DNA from 2 places in the Streptomyces sp. NPDC001868 genome. Region 1 is predicted to be linked to the other one. Evidence: predicted binding sites of a transcription regulator. Region 1 holds the regulator's gene; the other holds the start of a gene.
The links. Region 1 encodes HrcA, which represses chaperone genes, less so after heat shock. Its sites were predicted from a motif close to TTNGCACTCNGNNNNNCNGAGTGCNAA; they were not measured.
Positions count from the first base shown of each region.

Region 2: groL (chaperonin GroEL) is a predicted target of HrcA. The motif match lies at 2,875-2,901, and genes of this name have one in related genera.

Region 1 is NZ_JBEOYO010000039.1:281-6,512, reverse strand. Features, by position in the region: gene ABT147_RS33365 (SpoIIE family protein phosphatase) at 1-1,030, shown strand, start outside; gene hemW (radical SAM family heme chaperone HemW) at 1,111-2,343, shown strand; gene ABT147_RS33355 (DUF3097 domain-containing protein) at 2,357-3,172, opposite strand; gene ABT147_RS33350 (MBL fold metallo-hydrolase) at 3,215-3,955, opposite strand; gene hrcA (heat-inducible transcriptional repressor HrcA) at 4,232-5,248, shown strand; gene dnaJ (molecular chaperone DnaJ) at 5,249-6,232, shown strand, end outside.
Region 2 is NZ_JBEOYO010000013.1:54,972-61,203, forward strand. Features, by position in the region: gene ABT147_RS17605 (glucosyl-3-phosphoglycerate synthase) at 1-40, opposite strand, end outside; SAM riboswitch class I at 172-318, shown strand; gene thrC (threonine synthase) at 336-1,628, shown strand; gene ABT147_RS17615 (MoaD/ThiS family protein) at 1,719-1,994, shown strand; gene ABT147_RS17620 (cold-shock protein) at 2,457-2,663, shown strand; gene groL (chaperonin GroEL) at 3,064-4,686, shown strand; gene ABT147_RS17630 (NADH:flavin oxidoreductase) at 4,917-6,056, shown strand; gene ABT147_RS17635 (Uma2 family endonuclease) at 6,110-6,232, opposite strand, start outside.

The DNA of each region.
Region 1 (6,232 bases):
GCCGGCGGAGACGAGTGACGGCTCGGCGGTCGCGGAGGGCCAGGACGGGGCGGCGGCGGAGCGCGAAGGCGGGGCCGCGCTCGCCTACCGGCTCATCGCCGGCGGGCGTCCCCTCGGCACCCTCGTCATCGGCCGGGCCGGACTGCTCCGCTTCCCGGACGAGGTGACCGGGCTGGTCGAGGACCTCAGCCGGCGGATCGCGCTCTCCATCGGGGCGGCCCGGCAGTACGCCCGCCAGGCCACCATCAGCCGGGTCCTCCAGCGCGGGCTGCTGCCCGGCGCGGTCGCCGAGATCCCCGGGGTGTCCAGCGCGCTGGTGTACGAGCCGTGCGACAAGGGCGGGCCCAGCGGCGACTTCTACGATCTGTTCCCGGCGGGCCGGGGCCGCTGGTGCTTCGCGATCGGCGATGTCCAGGGCAAGGGCCCCGAGGCGGCGGTGGTCATCGGCCTCGCCCGGCCCTGGCTGCGGCTGCTCGCCCGCGAGGGGTACGGCGTCGCGGACGTGCTCGACCGCCTCAATCAGCTCCTCCTCGACGACGCCACCGAGGCGGCCGACGCCGCCGCCCGTGCCCTGGTCACGGCGGGCGACCCCGGCCTCGTCGACCCCGACGGCCCGCAGACCCGTTTCCTCTCCCTCCTCTACGGCGAACTCGTCCCCTTCGACGGCGGCGTCCACTGCACCCTCGCCTCCGCCGGGCACCCGCTGCCGCTGCTCCTGGGCCCCGACGGCGACGTACGGGCCGTGGCCGAGCCGCAGACGCTGCTCGGGGTGATCGAGGACACCGAGTACGTCTCCGAGACCTTCGAGCTGCGCCACGGCGACACGCTGCTGTGCGTGACCGACGGGGTCACCGAGCGACGCAGCGGGCCGCACATGTTCGACGACGAGGACGGTCTCGCCACGGCGCTCGTCGGCTGCGCCGGACTCGACGCCCAGCTGATCGCCGAACGCATCCGCCGACTCGTGCACGAGTTCGGGGAACGGCCACCGGACGACGATCTGGCGCTGCTGGTGCTGCAGGCGGAGTGACGGAACGTACGGCGGAGGAGCGGCGGAAGCACGGAAAGTGACGGAAACCGGCAGTCGGCCGGTGCTGGACAATGGAGGACATGCCTTCCGCACTCCCCGACGGTGAGCCCGTCCCCGACGACGGGGCGCTGCCCGCGCACGCCCTGGCCGGCGCGGCCGAGCGGCCCCTCGGGTTCTATCTGCACGTCCCGTACTGCGCGACCCGCTGCGGCTACTGCGACTTCAACACCTACACCGCGACCGAGCTGCGCGGCACCGGCGGCGTCCTCGCCTCCCGCGACAACTACGCGGACACGGTCGTCGACGAGATCCGCCTCGCCCGCAAGGTCCTCGGCGACGACCCGCGCCCCGTCCGTACGGTCTTCGTCGGCGGCGGCACACCCACGCTGCTGGCCGCCGACGACCTCGTACGGATGCTGGGGGCGATCCGGGAGGAGTTCGGGCTCGCGGACGACGCGGAGGTGACGACCGAGGCGAACCCGGAGTCGGTCGACCCCGCCTATCTGGAGACCCTGCGCGCGGGCGGCTTCAACCGGCTCTCCTTCGGTATGCAGAGCGCCCGGCAGCACGTCCTGAAGATCCTCGACCGTACGCATACGCCGGGGCGCCCGGAAGCGTGCGTGGCGGAGGCGCGCGCCGCAGGGTTCGACCATGTCAACCTCGACCTGATCTACGGCACGCCCGGGGAGTCCGACGACGACTGGCGGGCCTCCCTGGACGCCGCGCTCGGCGCCGGACCGGATCACATCTCGGCGTACGCGCTGATCGTCGAGGAGGGCACGCAGCTCGCCCGGCGCATCCGCCGGGGCGAGGTCCCGATGACCGACGACGACGTCCACGCCGACCGCTATCTCATCGCCGAGGAGATGCTCTCGGCCGCCGGCTTCGACTGGTACGAGGTCTCCAACTGGGCCACCTCCGACGCCGGGCGCTGCCTCCACAACGAGCTGTACTGGCGCGGCGCCGACTGGTGGGGCGCCGGGCCGGGCGCCCACAGCCACGTCGGCGGCGTCCGCTGGTGGAACGTCAAGCACCCCGGCGCGTACGCGGGCGCACTGGCCGCCGGGCGCTCACCGGGCGCCGGGCGGGAGCTCCTCGCGGACGAGGACCGCCGGGTCGAACGCATCCTGCTGGAGCTACGGCTCCGGGAGGGCTGCCCGTTGTCGCTGCTGCGGGAAGAGGGCCTGGCCGCAGCCGCTCGGGCACTGGCCGACGGGCTGCTGGAGGCGGGGCCGTACGAGGAGGGGCGCGCGGTGCTGACGCTGCGGGGGCGGTTGCTGGCGGACGCGGTGGTGCGGGACCTGGTGGACTGATCCAGGGCGACTGTCAGGCACCACCGCTGTCCGTGACGAAGTCGATCAGCTCCTCCACCCGCCCCAGCAGCTCGGGCTCCAGGTCCTTGTAGGAGCCCACCCGCGCCAGAATCGCCTGCCACACCGCCCCCGTGTTCTCCGAAGGCCACCCCAGCGCCCGGCACACCCCCGTCTTCCAGTCCTGCCCGCGCGGCACGCGTGGCCAGGCCGTGATGCCCACCGAGGACGGCTTCACGGCCTCCCAGATGTCGATGTACGGGTGGCCGACGACGAGGGCGTGGTCGCTCGTCACCGACGCCGCGATACGGGACTCCTTGCTGCCGGGGACCAGGTGGTCGACCAGGACGCCGAGGCGGGCGTCCGGGCCCGGGGCGAAGTCCGCGACGATCGCGGGCAGGTCGTCCACGCCCTCCAGGTACTCCACGACCACGCCCTCGATGCGCAGGTCGTCGCCCCAGACCCGCTCGACGAGTTCGGCGTCGTGGCGGCCCTCGACGTAGATGCGGCCGGCGCGGGCCACGCGGGCGCGGGCGCCGGGGACGGCGACCGAGCCGGAGGCCGTGCGGCTGGGGCGGACCGGGGCGGCGGAGGAGGGGCGGACCAGCGTCACGACCCGGCCCTCCAGCAGGAAGCCCCGGGGTTCCAGCGGGAACACGCGGTGTTTGCCGAAGCGGTCCTCCAGCGTCACCGTGCCCGCCTCGCAGCGGACGACCGCCCCGCAGAACCCGGTGGTGGGCTCCTCGACGACCAGACCGGGGTCTGCCGGGACCTCGGGGGCCGGCTGGGGCTTCTTCCAGGGAGGGGTCAGGTCGGGTGAGTACTGGCGCATTCGAGTGACGATAGGAGAAGCCGCGCCCGGATGCCCGCGCCCTCAGCCCGACACGCCGAAGCGGCGGGCCAGCGCGTCGCGTTGGGCCCGTACGAACGCCGCGTCCACCACCGCCCCGTGCCCGGGGACGTACAGCGCGTCCTCGCCGCCCAGGTTCAGGAGGCGGTCCAGAGCGGCCGGCCAGCGGGAGGGGACGGAGTCCGGGCCCGACTGCGGTTCGCCGGACTCCTCGACGAGGTCCCCGCAGAAGACCACGTCGGGGGAGCCGTCCGAGGCCCCCGGCACCAGGACGGCCAGGTCGTGGCCCGTGTGACCCGGGCCGACGTTCGCCAGCAGGACCCGGACGCCGCCGCCCAGGTCGAGCGTCCACTCGCCGGAGACCTGGTGACGGGGGCGTACCAGGAGGTCGGCGGCCTCCGTCGCGTCCACCGGGGCGAGACCGTGGTGCACGGCGTCCGCGTGGAGGATGTCGCGGTCACGGATCAGGACACCGTCGACGCCCACCGCGCCGAAGACCTCCACCCCGGCGAACGCCGCCGCCCCGAAGACATGGTCGAAGTGGGGGTGGGTGAGCGCGAGATGTGTCACACGGGCGCCGCCGAGCAGCCGGCACGCCTCGGTGCGCAACCGCGCGCCCTCCCGCAGGCTCGAACCCGCGTCGATCACGAGGGCCGCGCCGTCCCCGGCCACCAGCCCGACCGTGCAGTCCCAGCCGGGAAGGCGGCACCGTCCGACCCGGGGCGTCAATCCCTGCCATCCGCACTCTTCCCAAGTCACCGTCATGCGCCGACGCTAGCTGTAGCTCCCCGAGGCCCACTGAGCCTCCCCGCCGAATTCCGCGTGCCGGAGGGAGGGACCGGACGGAGGCAGCCGTCGCATACCCGTCGGTAGGAAGGCGCCCGACATCATCGGACAGGTCGGTACACGTCGGCATGACATGGCTGGACCGGCCTTGCCGGGGGCGTACCCCACCGCCGTACACTGGGCGGGGAGTGTTGGCACTCGCCCGGGGTGAGTGCCAAGAGAGAGTCACAGGAGAGCGGACTGGAGGTGTGCGCGGTGCTCAGTGAACGCAGGCTCCAGGTGTTGCGCGCCATCGTCCAGGACTATGTGGGCACCGAGGAGCCGGTCGGTTCCAAGGCGCTCACCGAGCGGCACAACCTGGGTGTCTCCCCGGCGACCGTCCGCAACGACATGGCGGCGCTGGAGGACGAGGGTTTCATCGCCCAGCCCCACACCAGCGCGGGCCGCATCCCCACCGACAAGGGGTACCGGCTCTTCGTCGACAAGCTGGCCGGCGTCAAGCCGATGACCCCGCCCGAGCGGCGCGCCATCCAGAACTTCCTGGACGGCGCGGTCGATCTGGACGATGTGGTCGCCAGGACCGTACGGCTGCTCGCGCAGCTCACGCGGCAGGTCGCCGTCGTGCAGTACCCGTCGCTCACACGATCGACGGTGCGGCATGTGGAGCTGCTGTCGCTGGCCCCCGCCCGGCTGATGCTCGTGCTGATCACGGACACGGGACGGGTGGAACAACGGCTGGTCGACTGTCCGGCGCCGTTCGGAGAAACGTCACTCGCGGATCTGCGGGCCCGGCTCAACAGCAAGGTCGCGGGCCGCCGGTTCACCGATGTGCCCCGGCTGGTCGAGGACCTGCCGGAGGCGTTCGACGTCGAGGACCGGGGCACGGTCGCGACCGTGCTCTCCACCCTTCTCGAAGCACTCGTCGAGGAGAGCGAGGAGCGGCTGATGATCGGCGGAACCGCCAATCTCACCCGCTTCGGACATGACTTCCCCCTCACCATCCGGCCCGTTCTGGAAGCCTTGGAGGAGCAGGTCGTCCTCCTCAAGTTGCTTGGCGAGGCCGGGGATTCGGGCATGACCGTACGCATCGGTCATGAGAACGCGTATGAGGGACTCAACTCCACGTCCGTCGTCTCCGTCGGCTACGGTTCGGGCGGCGAGGCAGTAGCGAAACTGGGCGTGGTCGGACCTACGCGCATGGACTATCCGGGAACGATGGGAGCGGTACGAGCGGTGGCACGGTACGTCGGACAGATCCTGGCGGAGTCTTAAGTGGCCACGGACTACTACGCCGTGCTCGGCGTGCGCCGCGACGCGTCTCAGGACGAGATCAAGAAGGCGTTCCGGAGGCTCGCGCGCGAGCTGCATCCGGACGTCAATCCCGATCCGAAGACCCAGGAGCGGTTCAAGGAGATCAACGCCGCCTACGAGGTGTTGTCGGACCCGCAGAAGAAGCAGGTCTACGACCTCGGCGGCGACCCGCTGTCCCAGGCGGGCGGCGGGGGCGCGGGCGGCTTCGGCGCCGGTGGCTTCGGCAACTTCTCGGACATCATGGACGCCTTCTTCGGTACGGCGTCCCAGCGGGGCCCCCGGTCGCGTACGCGGCGCGGCCAGGACGCGATGATCCGGCTGGAGATCGACCTCGACGAGGCGGCCTTCGGCACGACGAAGGACATCCAGGTCGACACGGCCATCGTCTGCACCACGTGCAGCGGTGAGGGCGCGGCTCCGGGCACCACCGCCCAGACCTGTGACATGTGCCGCGGTCGCGGTGAGGTCTCGCAGGTCACGCGGTCCTTCCTCGGTCAGGTCATGACCTCCCGGCCCTGTCCGCAGTGCCAGGGCTTCGGCACGATCGTCCCCAACCCCTGCCCCGAGTGCGCGGGCGACGGGCGGGTGAGGTCGCGGCGGACGCTCACGGTCAAGATCCCGGCCGGTGTCGACAACGGCACGCGGATCCAGCTGGCCGGAGAGGGTGAGGTCGGGCCCGGTGGCGGGCCCGCCGGTGACCTCTATGTCGAGATCCACGAGCTGCCGCACGCGATGTTCCAGCGGCGCGGGGACGATCTGCACTGCACGGTGACGATTCCGATGACGGCGGCGTCTCTGGGTACGAAGGTGCCGTTGGAGACGCTGGACGGTCTCGAGGAGGTCGACATCCGGCCCGGGACGCAGTCCGGGCAGTCGATTCCGTTGCACGGGCGGGGTGTCACGCATCTGCGCGGTGGGGGGCGTGGGGATCTGATCGTCCACGTC
Region 2 (6,232 bases), on a different contig from region 1:
AGGAGCGGGTGCTCAGCCAGCGCTCGACTTCCTTCAGCACAGTGCGCGGCTCCTCTGCGTTCATCTCGCGGTTCGGACGGCTCTCTCAACTGTCCTGGCCTTCGGTTACAGTCTTGGACAACGCTGGTGACCATCGCATGTCGCTGCTCGTCGGCGTATACAACCAAATACCGCTCATCCAGAGGGGCAGAGGGATACGGCCCGATGAAGCCCCGGCAACCCTCCAGCCGGTCTGACCACGTAGTCGTGGTGAGGCTCCCGGCTCGGGAAGGTGCCAAATCCGTCTCACGGCGAAGTGCGTCGTGAGGAAGATGAGGAGAAAGGGCCTCGCCTCCATGGCTGCGCAGACTGTTGCAAGCACCACCGACTCCACCTCCACAGTAGACCTCGGCCCCGCCGCTGCCCTGAGCTGTCGGGAATGCGGTCACCGCGTATCCCTCGGACCGGTCTTCGCGTGCGAGGAGTGTTTCGGGCCGCTGGAGATCGCGTACGACTACTCCGCGTACGACACGGAGGAGCTGCGGAAGAAGATCGAGTCCGGGCCCGCGAACATCTGGCGTTACGCGCCCCTGCTGCCCGTCCCGGCCGATGTCGCCGACAAGCCGAACATCAACCCCGGCTGGACCCAGCTCGTCAAGGCCGACAATCTGGCCGCCGCGCTCGGTGTCGACGCCGGCAAGCTCTTCATCAAGGACGACTCGGGCAACCCGACGCACTCCTTCAAGGACCGCGTCGTCGCCCAGGCCCTGGAGGCGGCCCGCGCCTTCGGCTTCACCACCCTCTCCTGCTCCTCCACGGGCAACCTGGCCGGTGCCGTCGGCGCCGCCGCCGCCCGCGCCGGTTTCCGGTCCTGCGTGTTCATCCCGCACGACCTGGAGCAGGGCAAGGTCGTCATGGCCGCGATCTACGGCGGCGAGCTCGTCGGTATCGAGGGCAACTACGACGACGTGAACCGCTTCTGCTCCGAGCTGATCGGCGACCCGGCCGGCGAGGGCTGGGGCTTCGTGAACGTCAACCTGCGGCCGTACTACGCGGAGGGCTCCAAGACCCTGGCGTACGAGATCTGCGAGCAGCTCGGCTGGCAGCTGCCCGACCAGCTCGTCGTGCCCATCGCCTCCGGGTCGCAGCTCACGAAGATCGACAAGGGGCTCCAGGAGCTGATCAAGCTCGGGCTCGTCGAGGACAAGCCGTACAAGATCTTCGGTGCGCAGGCGGAGGGGTGTTCGCCGGTGTCGGTGGCCTTCAAGGCGGGCCACGACGTCGTACGGCCGCAGAAGCCCAACACGATCGCCAAGTCGCTCGCCATCGGCAACCCGGCGGACGGGCCGTATGTGCTCGACATCGCGCGGCGGACCGGTGGGGCCGTGGAGGACGTGAACGACGAGCAGGTCGTCGAGGCGATCAAGTTGCTCGCGCGGACGGAGGGGATCTTCGCCGAGACCGCGGGTGGGGTGACCGTCGGGGTCGCGAAGAAGCTGATCGAGGACGGGGTTCTTGATCCCACGCTGACCACGGTTGTTCTCAACACCGGGGACGGGCTCAAGACGTTGGACGCGGTGGCCGGGACCGGGCTGACCGCGACCATTCGGCCCAGCCTTGATTCGTTCCGTGCGGCCGGTCTGGCGTAAGGCCTGGTAGTCGTTCGTCTGCGGGTCCGTGGGGGCTGGTCGCGCAGTTCCCCGCGCCCCTAAAAACACCACCTGACCGGAGGTCCCATCGTGAGCGTTTCCGTCCGTATCCCCACCATCCTTCGCACCTACACGGGTGGACAGGCCGAAGTGACCGCCGAAGGGGCCACCCTCGCCGAGGTCATCGCCGATCTCGAGAAGAACCACAACGGGATCGCCGCCCGGGTTCTGGATGATCAGGGCAAGTTGCGGCGGTTCGTGAATGTGTACGTGAATGACGATGATGTCCGGTTCGAGCAGGGGCTGGAGACGGCCACGCCGGACGGTGCGGGTGTGTCGATCATTCCCGCGGTCGCCGGTGGCTGACCCCCGGTCAGTACCCGTCGGTAGTAACCGTCGGTAACTTTGATTACCGAGAGTTCATCGAATTGCCCCCTCCGTGAGAGAAGCGGAGGGGGCAATTCTCTATGGTTGAGCACTGTAGAGTTGGGGAACCCGGTCCGATCGCCGTAGTGATTTCATGCCGGGCGCATATGTGAGCGCGCCGCACGCCCTATATGAAGTAGCCAAACTGTGCAGGCCTTTTGCGTATTTCGTGCCTTTTGTGGGGCCCGACTTGCCCTGAATTCGGGCGAATTGTTCGTACATTCCCGACCGGTCGTGTCCAGAATTCTCGTCCGATTGACCTGTTGCAGAGGGCAGTTGGACAGATACATTCGGCCGCGGTCGACGCGTTCCGGCGCACACCCCCAACCGTTGGGGGGTGAGGTCTGACCCGGATCCGCGAAGTGTGGATCTGTGCAAGGGCCAGTAATAGGGGAGTTAGGCATGGCTCAGGGCACCGTCAAGTGGTTCAACGCGGAGAAGGGGTACGGCTTCATCGCGGTCGACGGTGGTGCGGATGTATTCGTCCACTACAGCGCGATCCAGATGGACGGTTACCGCACCCTGGAAGAGGGCCAGCGGGTCGAGTTCGAGATCTCGCAGGGTCAGAAGGGGCCGCAGGCGGACATGGTCCGACTCGCGGCCGGCTGAAGTAACGCGCCGGGTTTCAACGCAGCGACGTTCTTCGTTCTTCAAGGAGGGCCCGCACCCCGTCATACGGGTGCGGGTCCTTCTGTGTGCCCGAGTCCTTGCCCGAGTCCGTGTCCGTGTCCGTGTGCGCGGCCGGGGCCGGACGGGTGCCGGCGGGAGTCGCGTGCGGGGGCGCGCAGGGGCGCGTTCACCTGCGGATCATCGAGAGGCGCTTGCACTCGACCATGCCGAGTGCTAATCATTGGCGTTAGCACTCTGAAGGTGAGAGTGACAACGAGGATCGGGTCGGTGAGGCCCGCAGGCCATGTGGGGCAAGGAACCACGAGGCCGGCGAGCCGTCCGTCGCGGGCGCCAGCACGGTCCGGAGAAATCCACCCCCTGTCCGGGAGGACCACTTCACATGGCCAAGATCATCGCGTTCGACGAGGAGGCACGGCGCGGCCTCGAGCGCGGCATGAACCAGCTCGCGGACGCCGTCAAGGTGACGCTCGGCCCCAAGGGCCGCAACGTCGTCCTCGAGAAGAAGTGGGGCGCCCCCACGATCACCAACGATGGTGTTTCCATCGCCAAGGAGATCGAGCTCGAGGACCCGTACGAGAAGATCGGCGCCGAGCTGGTCAAGGAAGTCGCGAAGAAGACGGACGACGTCGCCGGTGACGGCACGACGACCGCGACCGTCCTGGCCCAGGCGCTGGTCCGCGAAGGCCTGCGCAACGTAGCCGCCGGCGCCAACCCGATGGCCCTCAAGCGCGGTATCGAGAAGGCCGTCGAGGCCGTCTCCGGTGCGCTGCTCGACCAGGCCAAGGAGGTCGAGACCAAGGAGCAGATCGCCTCCACGGCCTCCATCTCCGCCGCCGACACCCAGATCGGCGAGCTCATCGCCGAGGCGATGGACAAGGTCGGCAAGGAAGGCGTCATCACCGTCGAGGAGTCGCAGACCTTCGGTCTGGAGCTTGAGCTCACCGAGGGCATGCGCTTCGACAAGGGCTACATCTCGGCGTACTTCGCGACCGACATGGAGCGCATGGAGGCGGTGCTCGAGGACCCCTACATCCTCATCGCCAACTCCAAGGTCTCCAACGTCAAGGACCTGCTCCCGCTCCTGGAGAAGGTCATGCAGTCGGGCAAGCCGCTGCTGATCATCGCCGAGGACGTCGAGGGCGAGGCCCTGTCGACCCTGGTCGTCAACAAGATCCGTGGCACCTTCAAGTCCGTCGCCGTCAAGGCCCCGGGCTTCGGTGACCGCCGCAAGGCGATGCTGAACGACATCGCCATCCTCACGGGCGGCGAGGTCATCTCCGAGGAGGTCGGTCTCAAGCTGGAGAACGCGACCCTGGACCTCCTGGGCCGCGCCCGCAAGATCGTCATCACCAAGGACGAGACGACGATCGTCGACGGCTCCGGTGACACGGACCAGGTCGCCGGCCGGGTCAACCAGATCCGCGCCGAGATCGAGAACAGCGACTCGGACTACGACCGCGAGAAGCTCCAGGAGCGCCTGGCGAAGCTCGCGGGCGGCGTGGCCGTCATCAAGGCCGGTGCCGCGACCGAGGTCGAGCTCAAGGAGCGCAAGCACCGCATCGAGGACGCCGTTCGCAACGCGAAGGCGGCCGTCGAGGAGGGCATCGTCGCCGGTGGTGGCGTGGCCCTGCTCCAGGCCTCCTCGGTCTTCGAGAAGCTGGACCTGGAGGGTGACGAGGCGACCGGCGCCAACGCCGTGCGGCTCGCCCTGGAGGCCCCGCTCAAGCAGATCGCCGTCAACGGCGGTCTCGAGGGCGGTGTCATCGTCGAGAAGGTGCGCAACCTGCCCGTCGGCCACGGCCTGAACGCCGCGACCGGTGAGTACGTCGACATGATCGCCGAAGGCATCATCGACCCGGCGAAGGTCACGCGCTCCGCTCTGCAGAACGCCGCCTCCATCGCCGCGCTCTTCCTCACCACCGAGGCCGTCATCGCCGACAAGCCGGAGAAGTCCGCCGCGCCCGCCGGTGGCGGTATGCCGGGCGGTGACATGGACTTCTGATCGACCCCGGGTCACCCCGGTCGATCACCGTCCTTCAGTACCGAGGGCGGCACCCCCTGGACGCGGGGGGTGCCGCCCTCGGGCGTGTCCGGGGTCACAGTGGGCGGGGGCGGGGTCGCGGAATTCCGGGGCGGGCGGGGCGGTTGTGCGAGAGGACGCTATATGCGTGTGCATGGAATGCATACCGCCTGGCATCCAGTCATCCCCTCTCCCCTTCAAGGAGTCCCCACGTGACCACCGCCTCCACGACCTCCGCCGCCTCCACCTCCCGTGCCGCCGAGATCCTGTCCCGGCCCGTCACGATCAACGGGCTGACCGTTCCGAACCGGATCGCCATGGCGCCCATGACGCGGGTGTTCTCGCCCGGTGGTGTGCCGGGGGCGGACGTGGCCTCGTACTACGGGCGTCGGGCCGCCGCGGGGGTCGGTCTGATCGTGACCGAGGGGACGTACGTCGGGCACGAGACGGCCGGGGACCTGGACGGGGTGCCGAGGTTCGCCGGTGAGGAGCAGCTCGCCGGGTGGGCGAAGGTCGCGGAGGCCGTGCACGCCGGGGGCGGCACCATCGTGCCGCAGCTGTGGCACATCGGGACCGTCCGGCAGCAGGGCAAGCTCTTCCCCGAGGCCCCGGTCCTCGGCCCCTCCGGGCTGCGCGTCGACGGCACCGAGGCCGAGGGCGGCCGGGCCATGACTCAGGCCGACATCGACGAGGTCATCGCCGCCTTCGCCAAGTCCGCCGCCGAGGCCGAGCGCATCGGCATGGACGGCGTCGAGATCCACGGCGCCCACGGCTACCTGATCGACCAGTTCCTCTGGGAGCGCACCAACCGCCGTACGGACGCCTACGGCGGTGACCTCGTCGCCCGTACGAAGTTCGCGGCGGAGATCGTGGCGGCCGTACGGGACTCCGTGTCCGCCGACTTCCCCGTCATCTTCCGGTACTCGCAGTGGAAGCAGGAGGCGTACGACGCGCGCCTCGCCGAGACGCCCGAGGAGCTTCAGGCGCTGCTGAGCCCGCTCGTGGCGGCCGGTGTCGACGCGTTCCACGCCTCCACGCGCCGCTACTGGCAGGCGGAGTTCGAGGGCTCCGAGCTGAACCTCGCGGGCTGGACGAAGAAGCTCACAGGCAAGCCCACCATCACCGTCGGCTCGGTCGGCCTGGACGGGGAGTTCATCGCCGCGTTCGCCGGTGAGGGCTCGTCGACCAAGGCCATCGACGACCTGCTGGACGGGCTGGAGGCCGAGGAGTTCGACCTCGTCGCCGTGGGCCGCGCGCTGCTCCAGGACCCGGAGTGGGCGGCGAAGGTGCTCGACGGCCGCTTCGGCGAGCTGAAGTCCTTCGAGCCGGCGGCGCTGGGCTCGCTCAGCTGAGCCGACTTTTGAGGCGGGGTCGGGTCCAGGAGGGGGCCCGGCCCCGGCCTGTGTCAGGCGTAGTCCTTGAGCTTCTCGGTCTTGAGGGTGATGCTGACGGGGGCGGGCAGCTCGACGGTCGCGCCCCAAGGGTGGGAAACGACCTGCTGATAGCGGCCGTCCTTGGGTTCGCTGAA